Regions from separate parts of the Micromonospora sp. CPM1 genome, predicted to be linked through region 4. Evidence: riboswitches for the same ligand, from Rfam matches in the RefSeq annotation. Region 4 holds a riboswitch; each other region holds the start of a gene.
The links. Region 4 has a riboswitch for cyclic di-AMP ahead of M8C11_RS18585 (NlpC/P60 family protein). Riboswitches for the same ligand answer to the same signal wherever they lie in the genome.

Region 1 (7,572 bases), on a different contig from region 4:
GCGGCCCAGCCGATCGCCGCGCCGGCGAGCGCCGCCGCGATCAGCAGCGTCCAGGGCAGCGCGGGCCGGCGGCCGGCGAGCGCGTCGAACGCGAGACCGGCCCGGCGGCGTGCCTCCTCGGCGGCGCTGCCGACCAGGTCGGTGGCGTCGTCGGCCAGGCCGGAGGAGCTGCGGCGGGCGGTACGGGTGGCGTCGCGCACGCTGTCACCGGCGGAACCGGCGGCGGAGAGCAGGTGCTGCCACGCCTGGTCGGCGACCCGCTCGGCCTTGCCCCGGCGGTCCAGCAGGTTGGATCCGAACATCGTTCTACCTCCTCGGGTGCCGAAGGCCGGCGGCCACTTCGGACTCCGGTGTCCATCCGGCGGGTTCACTGTCTCGGGCAGTGCCCCACCGGCACGCCCGGCAAACCATGTCCGGGTCACGGGCGGGCCGGGCAGCGAACGGGACGAACCACCCGAACGCGCCGGGACCGGTGCCCACGGGACGTGCGTGCGCCCGCTACCCTGGTCGGCGGATCGGCCGGGCCCGCCCGGCCGCAGGGTTGGCCGCGGCCCGCCCTGAAGGGGAAACTGGAACCCGGAGGTCCGGATTGGGTACGCCCAGGTGTGCCCAGTTCGCGAATTGCTCATCCCGGGGGGTGGCGACCGGGCCGTCGGAGGAATACGCTCGGTCGCGGCCCGCGTACTGATGAGGCGCCCGTCATGGGCGAGTGGAGGTGCTCGCGTGAGCCTGTCGATCGTGAAGTCGGTGCGGCCGGGTGGTGTCGTCCAGATCGCGCCCCGTGGGGAGATCGACGTCGACACCGCGTACGAGGTGCGGGAAGCGATCGCCGAAGTGCTCGCGAAGGGCCGCCCCTCGCGGATCGAGCTGAACATGCGGCTCGTCACGTTCATCGACTCGGTCGGCATCAGCGCCATGGTCGCGGGCTTCCAGACCTGCGAGGTCAGCGGCGTCAAGCTGGTGGTCACCGAGCCGAGCCGGTTCGTGCACCGGCAGCTCTGGGTGACCGGCCTGCTCGGCCTGTTCGGCGCGCCCGAGCCGTGGTTCGCCGACGACACCCCCGAGGTGCTGCCCGGCGCCTGAGCGCCGTTCACACCCCCTGCTGCCAGGGGACCTTCTACCCGTTGCCAGTCCGGCGTCGGTACGGGACGATCGTCGCGACGCACGACGGCGAGGGGGCCCGCTTGCAGAGCAGCGACAGCTTCAGCTACACCGTGCAGGCCCGGTGCACCCGGGCCGAGGCGGTGGCGCTACTGGGTGACCTGAGTCGCCAGGGTGAGCTGCATCCGCTGATCGTCCGGGTCCGGAAGCTGCCGGCCCGGCCGGGCGCGCTGGCCAGCTACGCGATCACCGACCGGCTGCAACTCGGCCCGCTGCACTTCCCGGTCACGTACCAGGCGGACGTGTTGATCGCCGGCGAGGACGAGGTCGTCACCGTGGCGCGTCAGCAGCCCGCGACGACGGTCCGCAACCACACGCGCCTGCGCGACGAGCCCGACGGCACGGTACGCATCGACGTGGAGATAACGCTCACCGCGCCGGCACCGCTGTTCGGGTACGCGTTCCGCCAGGCCCGGGCGGCTCACCTGGGCCTGGCGGCGCGTCTCGGAGCGACCCTGGAGGGCCGGCCGGCCTGATCCGGCCGCCCTCCAGGGCGCGCTCAGTACACCGACAGGTGCACGTGGTTGGTGTGGTCGCTGGACGGGTCGCCGTTGCCGCCGCTGTACGACTTCCACCCGCTGCTGGGCAGCCAGATCTGCTTGAACCAGATCACGTAGAGCACGGCGAGCGGGTCGGCGTTGCGCACGAAGTACGCGGCCAGGTTGTTGCCGTACGTCCGGTCGCCGCCGGTGGCCACGCCGCCGAAGCCGCTCTTCTGCGCGGCGAAGTCGCAGGCGCGCCCCTTCGGGTGCTCACCCGAGCCGCTGGGCCGGTGGCAGGAGACGTACCGGGTGAAGCCCGCCGCCTTGGCCTGTTGCAGCGCGTGCAGCGTGCGCGGGGTGATGCAGCCGTTCGCCGGGGTCGGGTCGTTGACGCTGCACGACTCCGACGGCCAGGAGCCGTCCGAGTTGCGCGGCGCGGGCTTCGCGTTCTTGCTGGAGGTGCCCTGGACGCTGCCACCGCCGCTGCTGCTGCGCGAGGCCCGGTCGTTCGCCACCTCGAGGGCGCGCTCGGCCTGCTCCTTGCGCTTGCCCATCACCGCCACCTGCTTGCGCTGCTCGCGGATCTCCCCGTCGAGCTGGGCGCGGGTGCGGGTGGCCTCGTCCCGGGTGGCGATCAGGTCGCGCAGCGTACGGTCCTCGTGCGCGGCGACCTGCTCCAGCGCGGCGGCCCGGTCCATGAAGCCCTCCGGGCTGCTGCTGCCGAGCAGCGCCCCGGCGGTGCCCAGGCGGCCGTTGCGGTACGCCACGGCGGCGATCTCGCCGACCTTGGCGTCCCGGACGGTCAGTTCGGCGCCGACCGTCTTGAGTTGTTCGTTGAGTTGCTTCTGCCGGTTCACCGACCGGTTGAGCGCGGCCTTCGCCTCCAGCCAGCCCTTGCTGGCCGCGTCGAGCTGGGCGCGCAGTTCGGGCGTGCCGCCCTCGTCGTCGCCGGGCGCGGCGGCGAGCAGGCCGGTCGCGGGCGCCGCCGAGGCGGGGGAGGCCGGAACGGTCGCGACGCCGAGGGTCAGCGTCGCGACGAGCAGGGCCGCCAACCGGGCGGCCGTCCGTCGTACAGGTGCCACTGGGGGCATTCACACGTCCTTCCGTCAGCGCCGACCGGGTTAGCTGACGGGTTCGGGACGGAAGATCCCTACCGCTGACGCGGATGCACCCCACGTACGTGGTTCCCCGGCTCGTCCCTGCGGACGATTAGGCGACGGCCGCCCCACCGGGGCCGGTGGCGCCCGCGGGTGCGGCCGCGACCGAGACTACCGGCGCTGCCCGGGCACGGCTCCGTGGAGCAGTGCCACTAGGCGGGGCAAAACCGGCATAAGACTACATTAGCCACAGCGATTTAAGTGTGTCCTAATCACCACTCGGTCTGTCCGCACACTCCGGCCGACGCTCCGGGTTCGACCTGCAACGTGGCGTGATCGATGGAGAAGTCCTCGTGCAGGGCGGCCCGCGCGGCGGCCAGCACGCCGGCCGGGTCCACGCCCGGGTCGGTGGTCAGGTGCGCCGAGGCCACCTCCATGCCCGAGGTGAGCGTCCAGACGTGCAGGTCGTGCACCTCGGCCACGCCGGGCACGGCGGCCAGCCGGTCGTGCACGGCGGTCACCTGGAGGTGTTCCGGCGCGGCCTGCACCAGGATGCGCAGCGCGGCCCGGCCGAGCCGCCAGGTGCGCGGCAGGATGAACAGGCCGATCCCGACGGCGACCAGCGGGTCCGCCCACCACCAGTCGGTCACCGCGATGACCAGCGCGGCGGCGATCACGCCGAGCGAGCCGAGCAGGTCGCCGAGCACCTCCAGGTACGCCCCGCGCAGGTTGATGCTCTCCTTCGACCCGGCGCGCAGCAGCGCGAACGCGACGATGTTGGCGAGCAGGCCGAGCACCGCCACCACCAGCATCGGGCCGGCCAGCACCTCCGGCGGCTCGCCGAAGCGGCGTACCGCCTCGACCAGGACGTAGATGGCGACGGCGCCGAGCAGCACGGCGTTGGCGAGGGCGGCGAGCACCTCCAGCCGGTAGAGCCCGAACGTGCGCTGCGGGTCGGTGCCGGCTCGGCGGGTGGCGGTGATCGCCGCGAGGGCCATGCCGATGCCGAGCACGTCGGTGAACATGTGCCCGGCGTCGGAGAGCAGCGCCAGCGAGCCGGTGGTGAAGGCGGCCACCGCCTCGACCACCATCAGGGCGGCGAGCAGCGCGAACGCGGCCCAGAGGCGGCCCCGGTGGCGGTGTGCCGCGTTGGCCACCGCGCCGCTGTGGTCATGACCTGCGCCCACGCCAACACCCTCCCTGCCGCGTACCGGCCCGGCCCAATGTATGTTCACATCGCTATGTATGCAAGTGAACTGTGGGTGGCGGCGGGGCCGGTCACCCCACCGGGTCGAGCGTGGTGAGGCGCTGGGTCGCCCGGGACAGCGCCACGTAGAGCGTGCGGACGCCCGAGCCGGGATCGGCCCGGATCTCACCCGGTGCCACCAGCACCACGCCGTCGTACTCCATGCCCTTGGCCTGGAGGCTGGTCACCACCTGGAGGCGGCCCGCGCCGAGCCCGCCCAGCCAGCCCGCCACCTCGTCCCGGCGCGGCACCGGCGTGATCACGCCGACGGTGCCCTCCACCTGCGCGAGCAGCGCCTCGGCCGCCTCGACGGTGGCCGCCGGAAGGTCGGCGGCGGGCACCGTGCGCTCGACCGGCGGCACGCCGGTGGACCGGACCGCGTCGGGCAGCGGCAGGTCCGGGTAGAGGCGGCGGATCTCCGCCGCCGCCACCGCGAAGATCTCCGCCGAGTTGCGGTAGTTGGTGGTCAGCTCGTAGCGGTGCCGCTTGCGCCGGCCCAGCGCCTGGTCACGGGCCCGGTCCAGCTCCTGCGGGTCGCCGGTCCAGGCGGTCTGCGCCGGGTCGCCGACCACGGTCCAGGACGCCAGCCGCCCCCGCCGGCCGACCATCCGCCACTGCATCGGCGAGACGTCCTGCGACTCGTCCACCACCACGTGCGCGTAGTCGCGGTAGTCGTCCGGACGCTCCCGCGCCGCCGCGCGGGCGGCACGCTGCCGGTCGGCGTACGTGCTCAGCTCGCGCACGCCACCGGCGAGCTGGTACGGGTCGCGCTTGGGCCGGGCCCGCTGCACCGGCTTGCCGAGCAGCGCGTCCAGCTCGTCCAGCAGCGCGATGTCGGCCACCGTCAGCCCCTCGGTCGCGAGGCTCCGGTACGCGTCGCCGAGCAACCGGATCTCCGCCGAGGACAGGATCCCCCCGGCGTAGCGGCGCAGCCGGTCCGGGCGGGCCAGCCAGTCCAGCACGTGCCGCGGGTGCAGCCGGGGCCACCACGCCTTGAGGAACTCGCGGAACTCCGGCCGCTCGATGATCTCGTCCTCGAACGCGGGCTGCTCCGGCAGCCGGCCCACCCGCAGCGTGCGGGCCTGCGCGTAGAGCGCGGCGAGCACCGCGTCGAACGCCGCCCGGCGCACCTCGTTGCGGCGCGCGCCCCGGGCCAGCGTCCGGTCCCGGATCGCGTCCAGCGCGGGGCGTTCCAGGCGTAGCAGCTCGCCCCGGTAGAGCAGGCGCAGCTCGGCGGGGGAGTCCGGCACCGCGTCCCGTACCGCGCGTTCCAGCACCCGGCGCATCCGCAGCGACCCCTTCACCGCCGCCACGTCCGGCGGGTCGGTCCGGGACGCGGACAGGCCGGGGAACAGCGAGCCGAGCGAGTGCAGCGTGGCGGTCTCCTCGCCCAGCGAGGGCAGCACCGAGGCGATGTACTCGACGAACACGCCGGACGGGCCGACCACCAGGATGCCGCCGCCGGCGTACCGGGCCCGGTCGGAGTAGAGCAGGTACGCGGCCCGGTGCAGCGCCACCGCCGTCTTGCCGGTGCCCGGGCCGCCGGAGACGATCGTGACGCCGTTGCCGGGGGAGCGGATCGCCTCGTCCTGCTCGCGCTGGATGGTGGCGACGATGTCCCGCATGCCCCGGCCGGTGGCCCGGGACAGCGTGGCCAGCAGCGCCCCGTCACCGACCACCGCCATGTCCGGCGGCGCGGCCTCCGGGTCCAGCAGGTCGTCCTCGATCCGGGTGACCTTCTCCGAGGCGGACTGGATCGTGCGCCGGCGCACCACGCCGCGCGGCTCGGCGGGCGTGGCCTGGTAGAACGCGGCGGCGGCGGGCGCCCGCCAGTCCACCACCAGCGTCTCCGCGTCCACGCCCCGCACACCGAGGCGGCCGACGTGCAGCACCTGCCCGGTCCGCAGGTCCAGCCGGCCGAACACCAGCCCCTCGTGCTCGGCGTCCAGCACGTGCCGGCGCTGGGCGGCGTGGAAGACCATCGCGTCCCGCTCGACCAGCGCGCCGAAGTTGCCGACCCGGGCCAGCCGGTAGCCCTCCCGCTCGGCCTCGGCCGCGGACCGGCGCAGTTCGGCCAGCCGGGCGTACACCCGGTCGAGGTGGCGCTGCTCGGCGGCGATCTCCCGGTCCAGCGTGGTCTGGTCGGTCAACGCGGATGCTCCTGTGTTCGGAGGGCACGACGGGCTGAATGAGGGTACGGGCCGCCGGCAACCGGCACGTCGGGGCATGCCGCGCACGTGGCGTACGTCGGTGTCGCCCGGAGGCGGGGGATGCTCAGAGGCGGGTCGCGGGGCGCGCCGCCAGCACCCGGTCCAGCACGCCGGAGAGGGCGGCGTTCACCGCGTCGGGGCGCTCCATCATGAGCATGTGCCCGGCGCCCGGGCAGACGGTCAGCTCCGTGGTGGGCAGCGCCGCCGCGATCGACTCGGCGCAGGGCGGCGGGGTGAGCCGGTCCCGGTCCCCGACCAGCGCGGCGGCCGGCAGACCGCCGAGCGCGGCGAGCGTCTCCAGCCGGTGCTGGGCGCCGATCGAGGCGCGGAAACCGCCGATCGAGCGCAGCGTGGCCCGGGCCACCGCCGAGGTGACCAGCCGGATGTCCGCCGGGTCGCAGCGGTCGCCGAACAGCATCCAGCGGATGCTCGGGCGCAGCGCGCGCAGCAGCGCGTGCGGGGGCCGCCAGCCGCCGCAGCGGGCCAGCACCCCGGCGCCGGTGGTCTCGGCCAGGCGGATCAGCCGGGTGATCCGGGGGGAGAGACCGTACGCGGTGTGCGTGTGCCCCTCGGCGGTGGTGGAGACGAAGACCAGGCCGGCGGTACGCGCGGCGAACCGGTCGGGGTGGCGGTGGGCGTACTCCATCACGGTCATGCCGCCCATCGAGTGCCCGACCAGGACGACCGGACCGGACGGGACGATCTCGTCGACCACCGCCGCGAGGTCGTCACCGAGCTGGGCGAGGGTGGCGTCGCGCAGCGCCAGGCAGCTCGACCGGCCGTGCCCGCGCGCGTCGTAGGTGACCACCCGGACCCGGCCGCCGAAGCGCTCCCGCAGCTCCGCGACCTGGCGGTGCCAGCTGCGCCCGTCCAGCGTCCAGCCGTGCAGCAGGACGGCGGTGACCTCGGCGTCGACCGGCCCGGTGACGCTGACGTGCAGGCGTACGTCGTCGGGGAGCCGCAGTTCCAGGTCCGGCATCGTCCACCTCCCGGGCCCACCGGTGTGTGTCCACCGGATGACCCGGCGGTGACACCGGCGTTACCCGCCATGAGACCACGGCAACCGGCCCGGAGAGAAGATTCCGGTCCGGCCCCACGGCGTCGGATCGGTGACCAGGCTGGGAGGCATGTCGTCCACCGCCCGCACTCCCCGCGCCGCGCTGGCCGAGCTGCTCGCCGGCAACCGGCGCTTCGTCAGCGGGCAGCCGGTGCACGGGCACGACGTCACCGCCGCCGCGGCGGTGGCCTCCGGCGACCAGCAGCCGTACGCGGTGGTGCTGGGCTGCATCGACTCCCGCGTGCCGTTGGAAGCGATCTTCGACCAGACGTTCGGTTCGATCTGCGTGATCCGCACCGGCGGGCACGTGCTGGACCGG
Region 2 (7,572 bases), on a different contig from region 4:
GCCGCCCCGGCGAGCATCGGGTTGAGCAGCCCGGCCGCCGCCAGCGGCAGCGCCGCGACGTTGTAGGCGAACGCCCAGAACAGGTTGCCCTTGATGATCGCCAGCGTCCGACGGGAGAGCCGGATGGCATCCGCCGCGACCATCAGGTCGCCCCGGACTAGCGTCAGGTCGGCGGCCTCGATGGCCGCGTCGGTGCCGGTGCCCATGGCCAGCCCGAGGTCGGCCCGGGCCAGCGCGGCGGCGTCGTTCACCCCGTCGCCGACCATGGCGACCACCCGGCCCTCGCGCTGGAGCCGCTCGACCACGTCGACCTTGTCGGCGGGCAGCACCTCCGCGATCACTTCGTCGATGCCGACCTCGGCCGCCACCGCCTTCGCCACAGTGGTGTTGTCGCCGGTGAGCAGCACCGGCTTCAGGCCCAGCTCACGCAGCCGGGCGACCGCCGCCCGGCTGGTCGGCTTCACCGCGTCGGCCACCGCGAGCACACCGCGGGCCCGCCCGTCCCAGCCGGCCAGGATCGCCGTGCGCCCGGCGGCCTCCGCGCCGGTCGCGGCCCGCACGACCTCCTCGGGTACGTCGAGACCCCGCTCCCGCAGCAGCCGGGCCCGGCCGACCACCACGGTCCGGCCGTCGACGGTGCCGGTCACGCCCAGCCCCTCGGCGTTGGCGAACTCGCCGACCGGCGGCAGCGCCCCGGCCTCGGCCGCAGCCTCGGCGACGGCCCGCGCGATCGGGTGCTCGGAGGCGGCCTCCAGCGCGCCGGCCACCCGGAGCAGCTCGGCGGCGTCCTCTCCGTCGGCCGGCAGCACCTCGGCCAGCGCCATCCGGCCGGTGGTGACGGTGCCGGTCTTGTCCAGCACCACTGTGTCGACCCGGCGGGTGGACTCCAGCACCTCCGGCCCCTTGATCAGCACACCGAGCTGCGCGCCGCGCCCGGTGCCGACGAGCAGCGCGGTCGGCGTGGCCAGGCCGAGCGCACACGGGCAGGCGATGATCAGTACGGCCACCGCGGCGGTGAACGCGGCGGTCGGCCCGGAGCCGGTGCCGAGCCACCAGCCGAGCGTGCCCGCGGCCAGCGCGATCACGATCGGCACGAACACGCCGGAGATCCGGTCGGCGAGCCGTTGCACCGCCGCCTTGCCGGTCTGCGCCTGCTCCACCAGCCGCGCCATCTGGGCGAGCTGGGTGTCGCCGCCGACCCGGGTGGCCCGGACCACCAGCCGGCCGCCGGCGTTCACCGTCGCGCCGACCACTGCGTCGCCGGGCCCCACCTCGACCGGCACCGACTCGCCGGTGAGCATGCTGGCGTCGACCGCCGACGTGCCCTCCTCGACCACGCCGTCGGTGGCGACCTTCTCGCCGGGCCGGACCACGAACCGGTCACCGACCGCGAGCCGGCCGACCGGGATCCGGGTCTCCTGCCCGTCGCGCAGCACCGCCACGTCCTTGGCGCCGAGTTCGAGCAGGGCGCGCAGCGCCGAACCGGCGGTGCGCTTGGAGCGGGCCTCGAAGTACCGCCCGGCCAGGATGAACACGGTCACCCCGGCGGCGGCCTCCAGGTAGATGTTGCCGGCGCCGTCGCCGCGGGTGATGGCGAAGCTGAACGCGTGCGTCATCCCGGGCATGCCGGCGGTGCCGAGGAACAGGGCCCAGAGCGACCAGCCGAACGCGGCCAGCGTGCCGAGCGAGACGAGCGTGTCCATGGTCGCGGCGCCGTGCCGCAGGTTGACCAGCGCGGCGCGGTGGAACGGCAGCCCGCCCCAGACCACCACCGGGGCGGCCAGCGTGAGCGAGGCCCACTGCCAGTAGTCGAACTGCCAGGCCGGAACCATGGCGAGCACGATCACCGGCAGGGTGAGCACGGCGGAGACCCAGAGCCGGGTACGCGCGGTGCGCAGCTCGTCCACCGGCTCCCCGGCCGTGGCGGCCTCCGCCTGCTCGGGCGGAGGCGGCACCACAGCGGTGTAGCCGGTCTTCTCGACGGTGGCGATCAGGTCGGCCGGCGCGATGTCGTCGGCGTACCGGACGGTGGCCTTCTCGGTGGCGTAGTTAACGGTCGCCTCGACGCCGTCCATCCGGTTGAGCTTCTTCTCGATCCGGGCGGCGCAGGACGCGCAGGTCATCCCGCCGATCGCCAGTTCGATCAGGTTCGGCGCGGTGGGCAGCGCCTTTCCCGTGGCAGTCATCGCGGCACCTCCGGCGCTCAACTGTGCCCGTGCCCCGGGGTGCCGTGTCCGGCGTCCGGGGTCGGTGCGGTGGTGGATGCCGGCGCGGCGGGCGCGGGCGCGGTCCGGTCGCCGGCCAGGACGGTGAACTCGGCGGTGTGCACCGCGTCGCCGTGCCGGAAGTCCAGGTAGAGACGGTACGCCCCGGCGGAGGGCACCTCGGCCGCGAACGTGATCGCCGGACCGGCGGGGGTGCGCCCGTCGCCGGGCGTCCCCTCTGGGTGCACGTGCAGGTACGCCAGGTCGCCCTGCCGCAGCGCCACCAGGTGCCCGTACGCGCCGAGGTAGGGCTGAAGGTCGGTGACCGGCCGCCCGTCGCGGCTGACGGAGAGCGTGAGCCGGCTGGTGCGGCCCGGCTCCGGCGTTCCGGTCAGCGTGACCGTGTAGCCGTCGACTGTGGTGCTGGTCACCGGTGCCGGCAGCGGCCGGGCGGTCAGCTCGCCGGGGACCGTGACGTCCAGGCCGAGGGTCAGCGGCTCGCCGCCTTCGGGGGTGAAGTCGGCGAAGGCCCGCCAGACGCCGGGGCCTCCGAGCGGCGAGGCGACCCGCCAGGTGCCGTCGCCGGTCATCTCCGGGTGGACGTGCCGGAACCCGGACAGGTCCCGTCGGGCGACGATCAGGTGCATGCGCTTGTCGTGGGCCACCTCGAAGCGGGTGACCGGCGCGCCGTCCGGGCCGGTGATCCGGAAGGCGAACTGCCCGGCCGGGGCGGTGGCGGGCTGGAACGTGTAGCCGCGTTCGGAGACGAGCAGCCCGCCGGGCAGGTGCGCGGAGGCGCCGCTCTCGTCACCGTGGCCGGTGTCGCCGGCCCCGTGGTCGCTGTCGCTGTCGTCGTGGCGGGTCTCGGCGGCCGGGGCGACGGGATCGGCCAGGTTGCCGATCCCGTACGCCGCGCCGAACACCGCCACGAGGCCGAGGGCGAAGCCGCTGAGCTTCGTCGCCGTGTTCATGGTGTCTCCTCGGTTTCTACGGGTCCGTCGGACCCGTCACGCACCGACGAGGTCGTAGCCGGCCTCGTCGACCGCCGCGCGGACCGCGTCCGCGTCCAGCGGGTTCTGACTGGTGACGGTGACCCGGCCGCTGGCCAGGTCGACCTGGACGTCGGTGACGCCGGGCAGTGCGCTCAGCTCGGTGCTCACCGAGTTGACGCAGTGCCCGCAGGTCATGCCGCTCACCTGGTAGGTGGTCTCCATGTCGCCCTCCGATCTGATACCCCCCAGGGGTACGTTCGGAACGTTAGCATACCCCCGAGGGGTACGCTATCCTCGGTTTCATGACCGCGCCGTCCAGCCCGACCCGGGGCTACACCGCCAGCAAGGACCAACTCCTCGCCCGGCTCCGCCGGATCGAGGGCCAGGTCCGTGGCATCGAGAAGATGGTCGAGGACGACCGATACTGCATCGACGTGCTGACCCAGATCTCGGCCATCCAGGCGGCGCTGGACAAGGTCGGCCTGGGCCTGCTCGACGGCCACGCCCGGCACTGCATGCACGAGGGCGCCGCCGAGGGCCGGGCCGACGAGATGGCCACCGAGATGATGGCCGCCGTCGGCCGCCTGATGAAGCGCGGCTGAGCGGGACCTCCGGCCCTCGGAGCGGGGCACATCGACCCGCGCCGACGCGTCGTGCCGGTCGTACCGTCGAAGTGGCGGGCAGGCCGGACCGGCGGACCCGCGGCGACGGACGGAGGGCGGCCCGATGATGTGGCAGAGCCCGATGATGGGCTGGATGTGGATCTGGTCCCTGCTGGTGCTCGCGGTGCTGGCGGGGCTCGTCTGGGCGGCCGTGCGGTGGACCGGCCCGCAGTACCTGGGCCCGACGACGGCCCGGCGCATCCTGGACGAGCGGTACGCCCGCGGCGAGATCGACGAGGACGAGTACCGGCGACGCCGGGCCGGCCTGGGCTGATCCGCGCGGAGCGCGCGTCACCGGTCACGGTGCCCGGAAGCGCCCGGCCGGGTTGCCTACCATGGCCGGGCGACGACCCGGACGTGGTCGACACGTCCACGCCGGCCGGGTGACCAGACCGGTCCGGCGGACCAGGCGTCGCCGCGACCGTTGGGAGAGACGCCATGGGTGCCGACCACACCCACCCCGCACCCGCCGCGCCGCCGGGCGTACGACGGCTGCTCGTCGCCGTCGTGGTGCCGCTGTTCGTGATCACCGTGATCGCAGCGCTGGTGCTCTGGCCCCGGCAGGACCGGGAGCCGGTCGGCGGCGCGGACGTCCCCCGCTACCACGGCACCGTGACCCGGGTGGTCACCGAACCCTGCCCGCCGACCCCGGAGTCCCCGGACGGCGCAGGTGGCCCCTGCGGCACGGTGACGGTGACCGTCGAGCAGGGCCCGGACGCGGGCCGGCAGGTCGAGACGCCGATCCCGGCCGGGCCGGGCGCACCCCGGGTCGCGGTCGGCGACGAGGTCGTCCTGGTCGAGCTGACCGACCCGGCCGACCCGGCGGTGAAGTCCTACAACATCGCCGAACACCAGCGCGGCACGCCACTGATCTGGCTGATGGTGCTCTTCGCCGCCGCGATCGTGGCGTTCGGCCGCTGGCGCGGTCTCGCCGCGCTCGGCGGCCTGGTGGCCAGCTTCGCCATCCTGCTCGGCTTCGTGCTGCCGGGCATCGGCGCCGGCCAGCCTCCGCTGCTGGTGGCGATCGTGGGCGCCGCGTTGATCATGTTCGTGGTGCTCTACCTGACCCACGGCATCACCGCCCAGACGTCGGTGGCGGTGCTCGGCACGCTCGGCAGCCTGGTGGTCACCGGCGTGCTCGGCCTGCTCGCCACGTCCGCCACCCACCTGACCGGATTCGGCAGCGAGGACGCCACCACGCTGTCCATGTTCCAGGGCGACGTGGACCTGCACGGGCTGCTGCTGGCCGGCATCATCATCGGCTCGCTGGGCGTCCTGGACGACGTCACGGTCACCCAGGCGGCCACCGTCACCGAACTGGCGCACGCCAACCCCGGGCTGTCCCGGCGGCAGCTCTACCGGGCCGCGACCCGGGTCGGCCGGGCCCACATCGCGTCCACCGTCAACACCATCGTGCTGGCGTACGCGGGCGCCTCGCTGCCGCTGCTGCTCCTGCTGGTCGCCGACTCCCGCCCGGTGAGCGAGATCCTCACGAGCGAGTTCCTCGCCCAGGAGATCGTCCGCAGCGCGGTGGCCACGCTCGGCCTGATCGCCGCCGTACCGCTGACGACCGGACTGGCCGCGGTAGTGACCACCGCCGGACGGCGCTCGCGCGGCGCGGAACCGGCGCCACCCGCGGCCCGGCCGCCGGCCGGACGGGACGACGCGCTGGAGGCGCTCGGCGGCGGGAAGAGTACGGAGGCCGCATGGTGACACTCCGCAGCGTGACCATCGATTTCAAACGCGACGCTGGTCACGGTGCGCCACGGCGAAATCTCGCTATTGGTCGGCTTCCGGACGTAGATCCTCAGGAGTGCTGTCAGGTAACCTCGCTGCCGGTCACCGCCGAAGGCGCGCACCGGCGCCAGCGGTGCCGCCGCCCAATCGCCCGCGGGCGAGCCGGGGAACCAGGTACATGGGGTGAATCCGCGACAGCGGTAGGGGCCACTTCCGTCCCGAACCCGTCAGCTAACCCGGTCGGCGGCCGACGGAAGGGAACACTGTGACGGCACCCCTGCGCCGCTGGCTGACACCCGTGGTGGCCGTGCTGACCTCGCTGGCCGTGCTGGCCGGGCCGGCCCCGGCGACCGCGGCCCCCACCGCGGCGGCCCCCGGCACCCCCTCGGGACACGAGGAGGACGGCGAACCGCCGCTCATCACCGAGGCGATCGACGCCGCCAACCGGAACTTCCTCCAGGCCAAGGCGAAGCTCGCCAAGTCGCAGGACCGCCAGCGGCGGCTGGCGGCCGAGGTGAAGACGGCACAGGCCGAACTCGACGCGCTCAGCCCGCAGGTCAACCAGCTCGCCGCCCAGTCCTACCGGACCGGCCGGATGGGCGCGATGGCGATGCTGCTGGAGAGCAACTCGCCCGACTCGTTCGTCCGCCGGGTCAACGCCCTGGACGAGCTGAACCTCCTCAACGCGCAGCGCCTGGCCGCCATCAACGCGGTCAAGACCCGCGCCGAGCAGGCCAAGATCGCGCTCGACGCCGAGGTGCGCGAGCAGGAGAAGCAGAAGAACGCGATGGAGCGCGAGAAGGTGCAGGCCGAGCGCGCGCTGAAGCTCGTCGGCGGTCTCGGCTTCACCGGCGGCCTGGTCTCCGCCACCTCACCGGTCGCCAAGATCGCCCCCGGCCGCACGGCCGACGGCGGCTGGAAGGCCGAGTCGTGCAGCGAGGACGACCCGACCACGTCGGGCTGCGTCACTCCGCGCACGCTGCACGCGTACAAGGAGGTCCGCCGCGCGGGCTTCAAGCGCTTCGTGGGCTGCTACCGGCCCGGCGGGCCGTGGGAGCACCCCAAGGGCAAGGCGTGCGACTGGTCGCTCCAGAACAGCGGGTTCGCGCCCTGGCACAACAACGACACCCGCCGGTACGGCAACGAGGTCGCCGCGTTCCTCATCCGCAACGCCGACCGGCTGGGCATCTACTACGTCATCTGGAACCGGCAGATCTGGTTCCCGGCCACCGGCTGGAGTTCGTACAGCGGACCGTCGAACCACACCGACCACGTCCACATGTCGCTGCTCTGACCCGGACACGGTGAAAGGGGCCGCCCTCGGGCGGCCCCTTTTCGTCTTCCCGACGGCTCAGCCGGCCAGCGCCGGGTCGGCGGGCGCCGCCGGAGCGGGCAGCGGGGCCGGGGACTGCGCCACGGTCCGCACCTCGCCGCCGGCGAGCCGGTACGACATGCCCACCACCGTGCACCGCCCGGCCGCCACCCGCTCGGCCAGCACGGCGGAGCGGGCCAGCAGCGTCTCGACGGTCTGCGCGATGTGCACGTCGATGATGCCGTCGAGGTCGTCGACGCCCTGGCGGGAGGCGCGCAGCAGGCTGGGCGAGACCGCGTCCACCACCGCGCCCAGGTGCCCGACCAGGGCGGAACCGGTCCGGAACCCCTCCCGGGCGGCCTGGACCGCGCCGCACGAGTCGTGCCCGAGCACCACCACGAGCGGCGTGCCGAGCACGGTGACCGCGTACTCGACGCTGCCGAGCACCTCCGGCCCGGCGGTGTGCCCGGCCGTACGCACCACGAAGAGGTCACCGAGACCGCGGTCGAAGATGATCTCGGCGGCGAGCCGTGAGTCGGAGCAGCCGACGATCACCGCGAAGGGATGCTGGCCGCCGGCGACAGCCGCGCGGTGCCCGGCGTCCTGATTCGGATGCTGCGGGGCACCGGTGACGAACCGGTGGTTACCGGCACGCAGTTCGGTCA
Region 3 (7,572 bases), on a different contig from region 4:
GCACCAGCGAGCCGCCGACCCCCGGCGACTCACGACGGTCGATCTGTCGACCCGGAGCCACGCCGGCAGCTCCGGTGACCGGCCGTCACCCTGCCTCGCACCACCGCGCCGCCCGTCCCCACCGGGCTCCGTGCGGCGCGCCTGTAGAACAGGAGCAAACCCCCGTGAAACTCTCACCTCGCTTCGCCGCGCTCACCGGCGCGGCCGCGGCCGGCATCCTCGCTGCCGGCACCGCCGCGGCCGTGCAGGCCGCGCCACCCGGGCCCGCCGCCCCGGACCCGGCCCAGGCCCGCGCGACCGCCGCCGACTCGGCCCGTGCCCTGGTCGCGAACCGTCCCGCCTACCTGCAGGCCGGCTCCGACGACGCGTTCGTCCAGAAGCCGGTCATCTCCTCCGAGGGCACCCAGTACGTGCCCTACGAGCGCACCTACAAGGGCCTGCCGGTGGTCGGCGGCGACTTCGTGCTCGCCACGGACGCGGCCGGCAACCTGAAGTACGCCTCGGTCGCCCAGCAGCGGCCCATCGGCGCGCTCGCCACCACGCCCGCGCTGACCCGGGACGCCGCCGCGAAGACGGCGCGCGCCCAGCTCACGACCGTGAACGCGGTCGAGGGCACCACGCTCGTGGTCTACACGCTCGGCGCCGCACCGGCGCTGGCCTGGGAGACCACGGTACGCGGCACCGGCGCGGACGGCCCCAGCCGGCTCACCGTCGACGTCGACGCCCGCACCGGCGCGGTCCTGCGCAAGCAGGAGCACGTGGTGCGCGGCACCGGCACCGGCGCCTGGAACGGGCCCAGCCCGCTGACGCTCAACACCACCCAGTCGGGCTCGACGTACACCATGAAGGACCCGACGGTCACGAACCTGAGCTGCCAGGACGCGGCGAACAACACCACGTTCAGCGGCTCCGACGACGTCTGGGGCAACGGCACCGCCACCAACAAGGAGACCGGCTGCGTGGACGCGTTGTTCTCCGCGCAGACCGAGCACAAGATGCTCTCCCAGTGGCTGGGCCGCAACGGCGCCAACGGCAACGGCGGCTACTGGCCGATCCGGGTGGGCCTCAACGACCAGAACGCCTACTACGACGGCAGCCAGGTGCAGATCGGCAAGAACACCGCCGGTCAGTGGATCAGCTCGCTGGACGTGGTGGCGCACGAGATCGGCCACGGCATCGACGACAACACCCCCGGCGGCATCTCCGGCGGCGGCACGCAGGAGTTCGTGGCTGACACGTTCGGCGCGGCCACCGAGTGGTTCGCCAACGAGCCGTCCAGCTACGACGCGCCGGACTTCCTGGTCGGCGAGAAGATCAACCTGGTCGGCTCCGGCCCGATCCGCAACATGTACAACCCGTCGGCGCTCGGCGACCCGAACTGCTACTCCAGCAGCATCCCGTCGACCGAGGTGCACGCCGCGGCCGGCCCGGGCAACCACTGGTTCTACCTGCTAGCCAACGGCAGCAGCCCGACCAACGGGCAGCCCTCCAGCTCCACCTGCAACGGCAGCAGCGTGACCGGCCTGGGCATCCAGAAGGCCATGAAGATCATGTACAACGCGATGCTTCTGAAGACGTCGTCCTCGTCCTACCTGAAGTACCGCGTGTGGACGTTGCAGGCGGCGAAGAACCTCTACCCGAGCGGCTGCGCGGAGTTCAACGCGGTGAAGGCGGCGTGGACCGCGGTCAGCGTGCCGGCCCAGTCGGGCGAGCCGACCTGTGCCGGTGGCACCCCGACGCCCACGCCGAGCACCACGACCACCCCGCCCTCGGGCGGCTGCTCCGGCAACAAGCTCGCCAACCCCGGCTTCGAGTCGGGCAACGTGAGCTGGAGCGCCTCGTCCGGCGTCATCACCACCGACAGCGGCCAGGCCGCGCACGGCGGCTCGTACAAGGGGTGGCTGGACGGGTACGGCTCGTCGCACACCGACACGCTCAGCCAGTCGGTGACGATCCCGGCCGGATGCCGGGCGACGTTGAGCTTCTGGCTGCACGTCGACAGCGCGGAGTCGACCACCAGCACCGCGTACGACAAGCTCACCGTCAAGGCGGGCAGCACCACGCTGGCCACGTACTCCAACCTGAACAAGGCCACCGGCTACGTGCAGCGGTCCTTCGACATCTCGTCGCTCGCGGGCACCACGGCGACCATCTCGTTCAGCGGCGTGGAGGACAGCTCGTTGCAGACGTCCTTCGTCGTCGACGACACCGCGGTCACCCTGAGCTGACCGTGGCGTAGCGCGGCCGGTCGTCGTCCTCCCGGCGGCCGGCCGCCTCGTCGCGCCAGAGCCTCGTCGTGCCGGGCCGGGCCGTGCCGGGCGTCGCGGGGTCGCGGCGCCACGCCGGCCGTCGGGTCAGGCCGGGCGCCCGGCCCGGGACGGGGTGCCGCGGTCGCGGTGGATCCGCGCGGCCGCCTCGTGCATCGCGCGGCCGAACAGCTCGGCCTGGTCGCCCATGGTGCCGAGCCGGGCGGCGAGCGCGTCGGCGTCGGCCCGCGCCGACGCGCTGACCTGGGCGTCCAGCTCGGACAACGCGGCGTTGGCGGCGGTGACGAGGTGTCCGCAGAGGACGTCGAGGGGCTCGCCGGCAAGCTCCGGGTCGACCGTCACGGAATCCAGCCGGCCACCCTGGACGGCGACCGCGCGGACCCGCCCGCCGGCGGCCGTGCCCTCGGCGCGGAGCAGGTCACCCGGCTCGCCGTCGGCGTGCGCCGAGGCCCGGGAGCGCATCGCGGTGAGCGCCTGCTGCGTGCGGGTCAGCAGCTCGTCGAGGCTCGCGGCCGCCGAGAACGGGTCGTTGGTCATTTCCGCGCTTTCTTCACGTCTTAGCCGAGCACCGTGACCCTAGCAACCGGCTCCGACGAATCGCGGTCACCGGCTGTCGCGGGCCGCGCCCCGGCGCCGCGAGCAGGCCGGACACCGGCGGCGCGGCGTGTCGCGGACGGATGAACGCCCGGCCGGACGGACCGGCCGGGCGTTCTCCGGACCGCTGTCAGCGCAGGCGCAGCCGCTGACCGGGGAAGATCAGGCCCGGGTCGTCGCCGACCACTGCCCGGTTGCGCTCGTGCAGGGCACGCCAGCCGCCGTCGACGCGCTGCGCCACGGCGATCTCCGACAGCGTGTCCCCGCGCCGGACCACGTACGTCCCGGCACCGGTCGCGGGCTGCAGCGCGGCCTTCGTCGCGGGCCGCTGCGGCGCGGCCTTGCGCGTGGCCGCCCGCTCCGGGGCGGCCTTGCGCAGAGTGGCCTTCGTGGTGGCCCGCTCGCCGGCCGCGGCCGACCCGGCGTTCGCCGAGCCGCCCTTCCTGCCGCAGACCGGCCACGCGCCGATGCCCTGCCCGCGCAGCACCTTCTCCGCGACGGCGATCTGCTCGGACCGGCTGGCCAGGTCGGCTCGGGCGGCGTACCTCTGCCCGCCGTAGCCGTTCCAGGTGGCGCGGGAGAACTGAAGCCCGCCGTAGTAGCCGTTGCCGGTGTTGATCTTCCAGTTGCCGCCTGACTCGCAGCGCGCGACCGCGTCCCAGTTGACGCCCGCGCTGGCCGGAGCGGCCGCGCCGAACAGGGTCGCGGCGCCGACGGCGGCGCCGGCCAGAACCGCCCCGAGAGCGGTACGGCGGCTTCGGGCTGAGTATTCAGTTGCCATGTGGATTCCTCCACGCCGACGAGGTGAGCTGTCGGGTTCGGGCCGAGGAGCCCGGCCGCCGGTGGCGGCTTCACCCCGAGGTGACGATGCACCGTGGAACGTGTGGTTCCCCCGCTCCCGCGCGAGGTTCGGTTACCGGGGACGGCGGCGGGATTTGGCGTTTCCGGCCCGCGGTGTCCGCGTCTGCGGACGAAACCGACGCTAGGAGCGTTTTGCGACGATCGTCCACTTCTTGTGATGCTCTTCACCCGGCCGGGCTACCGGCGGCGGCGCTACGGTGGCAGGGCCAGGCAAGATCACGGGAGGGCGGGACGGATGACCGATCACGGACACGAGCTGACCTTCGGCGGCTTCCTCACCCCCGCCGCCGGGCAGCCCGACCAGGTGGTGGCGCTCGCCCGGCTCTGCGAGCAGGTCGGGCTGGACCTGGTCACGTTCCAGGACCACCCGTACCAGCCGGGCTTCCTGGACACCTGGACGCTGATGTCCTACGTGGGCGCCGCCACCGAGCGCATCCGCCTGGCCGGCAACGTACTCAACCTGCCGCTGCGCCAGCCGGTGGTGCTGGCCCGCAGCATCGCCAGCCTGGACCTGCTCACCGGCGGCCGGGTCGAGCTGGGGCTCGGCGCGGGCGCGTTCTGGGACGCGATCGAGGCGGCCGGCGGGCGGCGCCTGTCCCCCGGCGCCGCCGTCGAGGCCCTGGACGAGGCGATCCGGGTGATCCGCGAGGTCTGGGACACCGACCGGCGCGGCATGATCCGCGTCGACGGCGAGCACTACCGGGTGGTCGGCGCCAAGCGCGGGCCGGCGCCGGCACACCCGGTGGGCATCTGGGTCGGCGCGTACAAGCCGCGCATGCTGCGCCTGGTGGGCCGCGCCGCGGACGGCTGGCTGCCGTCCCTGTCGTACCTGCCGAAGGGCCCCGACGAGTTGCCCGCCCTGAACGCGCTCGTCGACGAGGGCGCCCGGGCCGCCGGGCGCGACCCGGCCGCGATCCGCCGCATGCTCAACGTGACCGGCACGTTCGCCCGCTCGTCGGCCGGTTTCCTGGCCGGGCCGCCGGAGCAGTGGGTGGAGGAACTGGCCGGGCTCACGCTGGAGCACGGCATCACCACGTTCGTCCTCGGCAGCGACGAGCCGCGCGCGATCCAGATCTTCGGCCAGGAGGTCGCGCCCGCCGTGCGGGAGCTGGTCGCCGCCGAGCGCGCCGCGCCCGCCGGCGGCGACGACCGCGCGGCCTCCGACGAGCAGACCGCCGCCGGCGGCCCGAGCACGCTCGGCGTCACTCCCACCCCCGACCCGGGGGTACGCCTGAGCGCGCGCCGCCCCTGGGACGAGTCCACCCGCCCGAGCGCCCCGCCGCCACCGGCCGGACACGTCTACCCGCCTCGGGGACAGGCCGCCGGACAGCACCTGGTGGACGTGCACGACCACCTGCGCCAGGAGCTGGCCCAGGTGCGCGACCTGCTGGAACAGGTCAAACAGGGTTCGGTCACGCCGGGCCGGGCGCGGGCCGCACTGAACGAGATGACCATGCGGCAGAACAACTGGACGCTCGGGGCGTACTGCGCGGCCTACTGCACGATGGTCACCCAGCACCACGGGCTGGAGGACGCCTCGATCTTCCCGCACCTGCGCCGCTCCGAGGCCGGGCTGGCCGCCGTGCTGGACCGCCTGGAGGAGGAGCACGTGGTGATCCACGGGGTGGTGGAGAGCGTGGACCGGGCGCTCGTCGAGCTGGTCCGCCGGCCCGGCGACTTCACCGGACTCCAGGAGGCGGTGGACCTGCTCACCGACACGTTGCTGTCGCACCTGTCGTACGAGGAGCACCAGATCGTCGAGCCGCTGGCCCGGCACGGTTTCTTCCCCGGCCAGCTGTGAGGTAGCTGACTTTTGGTTTCCTAAGTCAGGGGGGTACCGTCGACGCCATGACGGACCTCCTCGCCCAGCGTGACTCCTGGTCCACCGCCAACTGCTCGATCGCCCGGGCGCTCGAGGTGGTCGGCAACCGCACCACGCTGCTCCTGCTGCGGGAGGCGTCGTTCGGCACCCGCCGCTTCGACGACTTCGCCCGGCGGGTCGGCGTCAGCGAGCCGGTGGCCGCCGCACGCCTCAAGCAGCTCGTCGCCGACGGGCTGCTCGACCGGCGTCCCTACCGCGAGCCCGGGCAGCGCACCCGCGACGAGTACGTGCTCACGGCGAAGGGAAGCGACCTGATCCCGGTGCTCGTCGCGCTGCGGCAGTGGGGCGACGCGTACGCCGCCGACGAGGCCGGCCCGGCGGTCCGGGTGGCCCACGACGGGTGCGGCGCGCCGGTGCACGCGCGGCTGCGCTGCGACGCCGGGCACGACGTACCGCCCGGCGAGTTGGCCGTCCTGCCCGGTCCGGGCCTGCTGTCCGCCTGACCTCCCTTCCCCACCACACCTCGGAGCGAGACCATGAAGATCGCTGGAAGCACCGCCCTGGTCACCGGCGCCAACCGCGGCTTCGGCCGGCACCTGGCCGCCGAACTCGTCGCGCGCGGCGCCACCGTCTGGGCCGGCGCCCGCAACCCGGACACCGTGGACCTGCCCGGCGTCACCCCGCTACGCCTCGACATCACCGACCCGGCGTCGGTGGCCGCCGCCGCGGAGCGGGCCGGTGACGTGACGCTGCTGGTCAACAACGCCGGCGTGAGCACCGGCACCGACCTGCTCGACGGCGACCTCGCGCAGATCCGGCTGGAGCTGGAGACGCACTACCTCGGCACGCTGTCGGTGGTACGGGCGTTCGCGCCCCGGATCGCGGCCAACGGCGGCGGCACGATCCTGAACGTGCTGTCGGCGCTGTCCTGGTTCACGTTCCCCGGCGTCGGCGCGTACGGCGCGGCCAAGGCCGCCGAGTGGTCGATGACGAACGCCCTGCGCGTCGAGCTGGCCGGCCGGGGCGTCCGCGTCGCGGGCCTGCACGTGGGCTACATGGACACCGAGATGGCCGCCGCCGTCCCCGGCCCGAAGGCCCACCCGGCCGACGTCGCCCGGCTCGCCGCGGACGGCATCGAGTCCGACAGCTACGAGATCCTGGCCGACGACGTCGCCCGCCGGGTCCAGGCCGGACTGTCCGGCGGGGTGGCCGCGCTCTACCCCGCGCTCCCCTGAGCCGACCCGCCTTCGCCGAGGTGGCGGCGCCACCTCGGCGAGACGTTGCCGACCAACCGGCTGCCACGACAGCCGCCGGCCCGACCCACACCTGTGCACGCGGGCACCCGGGCACCCACCGTGATCAACACCAGTTCGGCGAAATGGCGGGGTCAGAGCCCGTCTGATACCACCACTCCGGCGAGCTGGAGTGGATCACGCAACTGACCCGACACCCGCCCGACCATCGACTTTCCGAGCGGGGTCGACACCGGCTCGGCGAGGTGGCGGTATCGGTGGCATGCCGATACCGCCACTTCGGCGTAATGGAGTCGATCACGCCGGCCCGCCGGGGCGGGTCGGGCGAACCGGGTCGGGGTGGGGCTACAGGCCGCGGGCGAGGCGGTCGGCGAGGATCCGGGTGAACCGGGCCGGGTCGGCCAGCTCGCCGCCCTCGGCCAGCAACGCCATGCCGTACAGCAGCTCGGCGGTCTCGGTCAGCGCGGCGGTGTCGCCGCCCTCCCCGTGCGCCTTACGCAGCCCGGTGACCAGCGGGTGGGCCGGGTTCAGCTCCAGGATCCGCTTGACCTGCGGCACCTCCTGGCCCATCGCCCGGTACATCTTCTCCAGCGTCGGCGTCATGTCGTGCGCGTCGCCCACCACGCAGGCCGGGGACGTGGTCAGCCGGGTGGACAGGCGCACCTCCTTGACGCTGTCGGCGAGCGCGCCGCCGAGGAACGTGAGCAGGTCGGCGTACTCCTGGCGCTCCGCCTCGGCCTTCTCCTTCTCCTCCTCGGTCTCCAGGTCCACCTGT
Region 4 (6,704 bases):
GCCGGCGTCTGCGCCGAGCCGGCCGACGCCCACGCCGACGAGCACGCGAACGCTCGCGTCGCGAAGGGTGGCAACGCCAAGCTGGACCCCAACCACCTGACCGCCAAGCAGGTCCGTGACCGTGAGGCCGACCTCGCCGCGGCGCAGCGCGAGCGGGCCAACTTCCGGACCGGCGCCGTCGCGCCGCTGGCCACCGTGACGATCCCGGTCGTCGTGCACGTCATCCAGGAGAACAGCACCCGGGCCGGTGGCAACATCACCGACTCGATGATCAACCAGCAGATCAGCGTGCTGAACCAGTCGTACGCGGGCTCGACCGGCGGTGCCGCCACCGCGTTCGGGTTCCAGCTCACGAAGATCAACCGGGTGACCAACCCGTCGTGGTACCCGATCGTGCAGGGCTCCTCCGCCGAGCGCTCGATGAAGACCTCGCTGCGTGAGGGCGGCAAGAACACGCTGAACATCTACCTCGGCGAGCTGAGCGACAGCCTGCTGGGCTGGGCCACGTTCCCGAAGCGGACGCTGGACAAGATGGACGGCGTGGTCGTGCTCAACGAGTCGCTGCCCGGCGGCACCGCGACCAACTACAACCAGGGTGACACCGGCACCCACGAGGTCGGCCACTGGCTGAACCTGTACCACACCTTCCAGGGCGGCTGCTCCGGCTCGGGCGACAGCGTCTCCGACACCCCGGCCGAGGCGTCCCCGGCGTACCAGTGCCCGACCGGGCGGGACACCTGCTCGACCGCGGGCAAGGACCCGATCACCAACTTCATGGACTACACGTACGACTCCTGCATGTACCAGTTCACCGCCGGCCAGGCGAGCCGCATGCTCACCGCGTGGAACGCCTACCGCGCGGCCTGACCCTCGCACCACGTACCGGTGCCGGCCCTGTCCTCGGACGGGGCCGGCACCGTTTCGTTCCGGGTCGGTTCAGGCGGCCGGGCGGCGGGTGTCGAAGCCGTGCCGGCCGCGCCGGGCCTCCGCGCCCACCGGCTCCCGCCGGGCGGGTTCGGCTCCACGCGGGTCGAGCCAGACCCGCACCTGCGGCGGGGCAGCGCCGGGCTGGGCCACCGGGTCGCGCCGGGTCAGCATCGCCGCCTCGACCGTGAACTCGAACAGCCGCCAGTCGCCCTGCGGCGACGCGCGGGCGATCCGGGCCAGCCGGGCCACGGTGGCCGGGTCGGTCACCGGCCGGGCGCGGCCCGCGACGTACGCCTCGTCGTCGCTCTCCTCCGGCGGGAACGAGTGCAGCGCGTAGCGGCCGTCGCGTTCGAGGTCGCGGCGCTTCGGCGAGTCGATGACGAAGCACCAGAGGCCGTCGTCGGTGATCACCGGTGAGACGGGATGGACCCGGGGGCCGCCGTCGGCGCGGACCGTGGCGAGGTAGCCGAAGCCCGGCCCGTACTGCTGCATCAGGAGGCGGATCTCGTCGGCGAGGCGGGGCTCGTCGGCGGCGAATTCGGACCAGGAAGCCATGTGGACACTCTATCGAACACGTGTACGAAGATGTAGTGCGACACGCTGGTCACCCGTACCGGTCGCTATGGTGTTCCGATGCTGCTCTCCGACCGCGACCTGGTCTCCGAGATCAAGGCCGGCACGCTCGCGCTGGAGCCCTTCGAGCCCACGCTGGTGCAGCCGTCGAGCATCGACGTACGCCTGGACCGGCTGTTCCGGGTCTTCAACAACCACCTCTACACGCACATCGACCCGTCGATCCAGCAGGACGACCTGACCTCGATGGTGGAGGTGCCGGAGGGGCAGCCGTTCGTGCTGCACCCGGGCGAGTTCGTGCTCGCGTCCACGCTTGAGGTGATCTCGCTGGGTGACCAACTCGCCGGGCGGCTGGAGGGCAAGTCGAGCCTGGGGCGGCTGGGGTTGCTGACCCACTCGACGGCCGGCTTCATCGACCCGGGGTTCTCCGGCCACGTCACGCTGGAGCTGTCGAACGTGGCGAACCTGCCGATCACGCTCTGGCCGGGCATGAAGATCGGCCAGCTCTGCATCTTCCGGCTCTCCTCGCCGGCCGAGCACCCGTACGGCTCGGCCGTCTACGGTTCGCGCTACCAGGGGCAGCGCGGCCCGACGCCGAGCCGGTCCTGGCAGAGCTGGCGCACCTGGCCGACCCGCTGACGCCGCGCCCGGGGCGCCGCGCCCGGGGCCCCGCGCCCGGGGCCCCGCCGTCACCGGCGGAGCTCCGGAGCACGACCTCAGCCGGGACGGCCGTAGCTGTTGATGTCGCCGTCGTCGACCCGCTTCATGGTGATGGGCTTGCCGGACTGGGAGGCGTGCACCACCCAGCCGTCGCCCACGTACATCGCCACGTGGTGCAGGTCGCTGTAGTAGAAGACGAGGTCACCGGCGCGCAGTTCGGCCCGGCTGATCCGCTTCGTCACGCCGTGCTGCTGGCGTGCGCTGTGCGGCAGTGAGACGCCGCCCTTGGCCCAGGCCGCCATGGTGAGGCCCGAGCAGTCGAAGTGGTCCGGTCCGGCCGCGCCCCAGACGTAGATCTTGCCGATCTGGGCGCAGGCGAACTTGACCGCCGCACCGGCCGGGCCGCCGGGGTAGCCGGCCGGGCACGGCGCCGGGCGCAGCGGGCCGCCGCCACCCTTGCCGTACACCTTGAGCCGCAGCTTCTCCAGCTTGGCGATCTCGGCGTCGATCTGCTTCTTCTTCGCCGCGAGCTGGGCCTCGGTACGCGCCAGGCCGGCGATCATCTCGTCCAGCGGCTTCTTCTTCGCCGCCAGTTCGTCGCGCAGCGCGGCGACGGAGCGCACCTGTTCGTGCTGGCGGTGCGCGAAGCGGTCGAGCAGTTCCAGGCCGTTCACCAGGTCACCGGGCGAACGGCTGCCCAGCAGCGCGTTCACGGTGGAGAGGTTGTCGCCCTTGTAGGCGTCGGCGGCGAGCCCGCCGACCTGGCCGAGTGCGGCGTCCACCCGGGCCTGGAGGGGTGCGATCTGCCGGCCGAGCGCGTCGGCCTGCTTGCGCCGCGCGGCGAGCTGCCCGCGTACGACGTTGACCTGTTCGATGACCGGTTCGAGCTTGTTCCAGTCGCGGTCGATCTGGGCCTCGATCTCGGCGACCGAGGGTTCGGCGTGTGCCGCCGTGGCGCCGCCGGTCAGGACGACGGCGGTGCCGACCAGTGCGGCGAGGGCGGTGGTGAAGCGGGACCAGCGGGAACGCGGCGCGACGAAGGACCGGTCGACCGACCGGTTCGACGACGGCCGCGGGGCATGGAGTGCCACCGGGCGTCCGTACTCCTTCTTCCGTACCGCCTACCGGGTTAGCTGACGGATTCGGGCGGGAAGGGAGCCGCCCTACCGCATCGCTGCGGATTCACCCCAGGTACCTGGTTCCCCGGCTCGCCCGGAGGCGACTCGGCGGTGTCGGACCGTCACCGACCGGGTTGGACGGTGAGACGTGCGGCCGACGATTCACCAGAGTAGGGACCACCGTTATCGATCCGCAACTTCCAGCGCCGTGACACTCCGTACGCGATCCGGTGCCGCACCCCGCGCGGAGGTGAAATTTTCTTTCAAGGCTGATTACCCACTGGAAAGGTATTGACCCTCACGGGTGTGCGGAGTGAGGGTGGAAACGCAGTGACCCCCATCCCTGTCCAGGAGGTTCGATGCACCTCTCCGCCCCGCCGTCGGGCAGACGGATACTGCTCGCCGCCGCAGTGGCGACAGCCACCGCGCTGGCGACGACCGGCCCGGTGACCGCCGCGCCGGACACGTCCGCGCCCGCGAGCGACCGGCAACAACAATACGCCGCCGCCGCGGCCGAGTACGGCGTGCCGCAGAACGTGCTGCTCGGCGTCTCCTATCTGGAGTCCCGCTGGGACACGCACACCGGGCAGCCCAGCACCAGCGGCGGCTACGGCCCGATGCACCTGACCGACGCCACGCACATCCTCGCCATGCCGGGCAGCGCCCACGTCGACGAGGACGAGGACCCGCGCGGCGACGACGCCCGCCCGCTCAAGCTCGACCCGGCCACGGCCGCCACGCCGAAGCGGGAGACCCCGCTGCCGCCCGCCTCGCTCCAGACGCTCGATGCGGCCGCCGCGCTGACCGGGCTCGACGCGGGGACGCTGCGGACCGACCCGGCCGCGAACATCCGCGGTGGCGCGGCGCTGCTGGCGTCGTACCAGAAGGCCCTGGGTGGGCCGGTCGGTGCCGGCACCGACCCGGCGGCCTGGTACGCCGCGGTGGCCCGGTACTCCGGCGCGGACACCTCCGACGCCGCGGCGGCCTTCGCCGACGAGGTGTACGACCAGCTCGGCCAGGGCGCCAGCCGGACGACCGACGACGGCCACCGAGTCACGCTCGCCGCCACCGCCGCGCAGCCGGACCGTTCCCGCCTGGCCCGGCTCGGCCTGCGCAACGCCGAACGGCCGGACGGGCTGGAGTGCCCGGTCCGGCTTGCGTGCGAGTGGATCCCCGCGCCGTACGAGCAGCTCAGCGACGACCCGGGCGACTACGGCAACCACGACCTGGGCGACCGGCCGAAGCAGCAGAAGATCGAGTACATCGTCATCCACGACACCGAGGGCTACTTCGTCCCGAGCGTCGACCTGGTGAAACGGGCCGACTACCTGGGCTGGCACTACACGCTGCGCTCGGTGGACGGCTACATCGCCCAGCACATCAAGACCAAGGACGTGGGCTGGCACGCCGGCAACTGGTACGTCAACGCGAAGTCCATCGGCCTGGAGCACGAGGGCTTCGCCGGTCAGGGCACCTGGTACACCGAGGCGATGTACCGCACCTCCGCCAAGCTGGTGCGACACCTGGCGCTGAAGCTCGGCATCCCGATGGACCGCCAGCACATCATCGGCCACGACAACGTGCCCGGCATCACCGCCGCCAACGTGGGCGGCATGCACTGGGACCCGGGACCGTACTGGGACTGGTCGCACTACTTCGACCTGATGAAGGCGCCGTTCCGCGGCACCGGCACGCCCCGGACCGGCCTGGTCACCATCGACCCGGACTTCGCCACCAACCGGCCCGCGTTCACCGGCTGCAACCAGCAGCCGCCCGGCGTCCCGACGCCCCGGCCGCCGGCCGAGCCGTGCCCGTCGCGCGGTTCCTCGGCCGTGATCCTGCGGACCGCGCCGAGCCCGGACGCCCCGCTCGTCAACGACCTCGGGCTGCGCCCGGACGGCACGCCGGACACCATGTACATCTCCGACCACGGCGCCCGCGCCTCGGCCGGCCAGACGTACGCCCTCGCCGGCCGCCAGGGGGACTGGACGGCGATCTGGTACCTCGGCCAGAAGGCGTGGTTCCTCAACCCGGCCTCCGCGCCGACGGCCAAGTGGGCCACCGGCTTCGTGGTGACGCCGCGGCCCGGCAAGGCCACCATCCCTGTGTACGGGCGGGCCTACCCGGAGCAGGCCGCCTACCCGGACACCATCCCGTACCAGGCCATCTCGCCGCTGCAGTACACGTTCGCCGCCGGCCAACGGTACGCGGTCGGCGGGGTGCTGCCCGGCGAGTACTACCGGGCGGTCTCGTTCGACGGTTCCGCACCGGGTGACCGGACCGTGGTCCGCGGCGAGAACCGCTACGTGCAGGTCCAGTTCGGTCACCGGATCATGTTCGTGAACCTGGACGACGTGCTGATCCTGCCGTCCCCGGTCGGCGCGCCGCGCTGACCCGTCACCGCACACGAGAAGGCCCCCGGTCCGTGCGGACCGGGGGCCTTCCCGCTGTCAGGGGTTGCGGGTCAGCTGACCCGGACGAAGCCGGCGAGCGGCTGGGTGTTGATGCTCGACACCTGGACCGGTTTGCCGGTACGTGGCGCGTGCACCATCACCCCGTTGCCGAGATAGAGCCCGACGTGATGCAGGTCGGAGCCGAAGAACACCAGGTCACCGGGGCGGGCCTCGGAGCGGGAGACCCTGCGGCCCTCGTTCCACTGGGCACCGGTGAAGTGGGTCAACGAGATGCCGGCCGCCTTGTACGCGTACTGGGTGAGACCGGAGCAGTCGAACGAGTTCGGGCCGGTGGCGCCCCACACGTACGGGTCACCGACCTGGGCGCACGCCGTCTTGATGGCGGTCCGCGCGGCGCTGCTCACCACGCCGTCGATCTTGGGGCAGCCCGCCGGGCGGATCGAGGTCACCGGGAGCATGGCGGTCAGCCGCTTGATCTCCGAGTCGATCTGCTTCTTCTTCGCCGCGAGGTCGTTCTGCTGCTTGATCTCCAGCGCGATCAGCGCGTCGAGCTTCTCCTTCTGCCTGTTGTACTCGTCGCGCACCTTGAGCACACCGGCGATCTGGCGGCGCTGGTCGTCGGCGATCCGGTCCAGCATGACCAGCTGCTCGGCCAGCGCGCCCGGCTTGCTGTTCACCAGCAGCGCGCCCAGCTCCTGCGACGGGCCCTGGATGTAGTACCGGGCCGCGATGTCGCCGACCTTGTTCATGGCGAGCGTGGAGGCCAGCTCCAGCGGCACCATCTTGTCCTTCAGCGCCTTGGACTTCTTCTGGTTGGTCCGGAGCTGCGAGCGGACCTTGTTGAACTGCTCGATGGTGGGTTCGAGCTGCTCCCACTGCTTGTCGATCTGCGCGTCGATCTCGTCGACCGACGGTGCCGCGTGCGCCGGGGCGGTCAGCATCCCGGCGCCGACCGCGGCGGCTGCGACCAGGGTGACCAGACGGCGTACCACCCGTTGGAACCCGGCCCGCC

Region 1: linked by a shared signal. The riboswitch ahead of M8C11_RS21620 (hypothetical protein) and the one ahead of M8C11_RS18585 (NlpC/P60 family protein) in region 4 are both predicted to bind cyclic di-AMP.
Region 2: linked by a shared signal. The riboswitch ahead of M8C11_RS14775 (hypothetical protein) and the one ahead of M8C11_RS18585 (NlpC/P60 family protein) in region 4 are both predicted to bind cyclic di-AMP.
Region 3: linked by a shared signal. The riboswitch ahead of M8C11_RS08025 (transglycosylase family protein) and the one ahead of M8C11_RS18585 (NlpC/P60 family protein) in region 4 are both predicted to bind cyclic di-AMP.

The regions. Positions count from the first base shown of each region.
Region 1 is NZ_JAMHIU010000018.1:26,491-34,062, reverse strand. It holds gene M8C11_RS21635 (hypothetical protein) at 1-302, opposite strand, end outside; gene M8C11_RS21630 (STAS domain-containing protein) at 724-1,083, shown strand; gene M8C11_RS21625 (SRPBCC family protein) at 1,185-1,637, shown strand; gene M8C11_RS21620 (hypothetical protein) at 1,661-2,734, opposite strand; cyclic di-AMP (ydaO/yuaA leader) riboswitch at 2,739-2,869, opposite strand; gene M8C11_RS21615 (cation diffusion facilitator family transporter) at 3,013-3,927, opposite strand; gene M8C11_RS21610 (AAA family ATPase) at 4,019-6,136, opposite strand; gene M8C11_RS21605 (alpha/beta fold hydrolase) at 6,261-7,175, opposite strand; gene M8C11_RS21600 (carbonic anhydrase) at 7,324-7,572, shown strand, end outside.
Region 2 is NZ_JAMHIU010000010.1:162,882-170,453, reverse strand. It holds gene M8C11_RS14805 (cation-translocating P-type ATPase) at 1-2,186, opposite strand, end outside; gene M8C11_RS14800 (DUF748 domain-containing protein) at 2,204-3,175, opposite strand; gene M8C11_RS14795 (heavy-metal-associated domain-containing protein) at 3,212-3,418, opposite strand; gene M8C11_RS14790 (metal-sensitive transcriptional regulator) at 3,499-3,798, shown strand; gene M8C11_RS14785 (SHOCT domain-containing protein) at 3,923-4,132, shown strand; gene M8C11_RS14780 (YibE/F family protein) at 4,297-5,571, shown strand; cyclic di-AMP (ydaO/yuaA leader) riboswitch at 5,726-5,857, shown strand; gene M8C11_RS14775 (hypothetical protein) at 5,861-6,889, shown strand; gene M8C11_RS14770 (carbonic anhydrase) at 6,947-7,572, opposite strand, start outside.
Region 3 is NZ_JAMHIU010000005.1:88,048-95,619, forward strand. It holds gene M8C11_RS08015 (M4 family metallopeptidase) at 165-2,228, shown strand; gene M8C11_RS08020 (YbaB/EbfC family nucleoid-associated protein) at 2,355-2,804, opposite strand; gene M8C11_RS08025 (transglycosylase family protein) at 2,992-3,642, opposite strand; cyclic di-AMP (ydaO/yuaA leader) riboswitch at 3,641-3,786, opposite strand; gene M8C11_RS08030 (LLM class flavin-dependent oxidoreductase) at 3,958-5,523, shown strand; gene M8C11_RS08035 (helix-turn-helix domain-containing protein) at 5,571-6,047, shown strand; gene M8C11_RS08040 (SDR family oxidoreductase) at 6,081-6,779, shown strand; gene htpG (molecular chaperone HtpG) at 7,143-7,572, opposite strand, start outside.
Region 4 is NZ_JAMHIU010000014.1:85,808-92,511, reverse strand. It holds gene M8C11_RS18600 (zinc metalloprotease) at 1-867, shown strand, start outside; gene M8C11_RS18595 (pyridoxamine 5'-phosphate oxidase family protein) at 937-1,482, opposite strand; gene dcd (dCTP deaminase) at 1,561-2,139, shown strand; gene M8C11_RS18585 (NlpC/P60 family protein) at 2,217-3,251, opposite strand; cyclic di-AMP (ydaO/yuaA leader) riboswitch at 3,265-3,399, opposite strand; gene M8C11_RS18580 (N-acetylmuramoyl-L-alanine amidase) at 3,638-5,671, shown strand; gene M8C11_RS18575 (C40 family peptidase) at 5,743-6,704, opposite strand, start outside.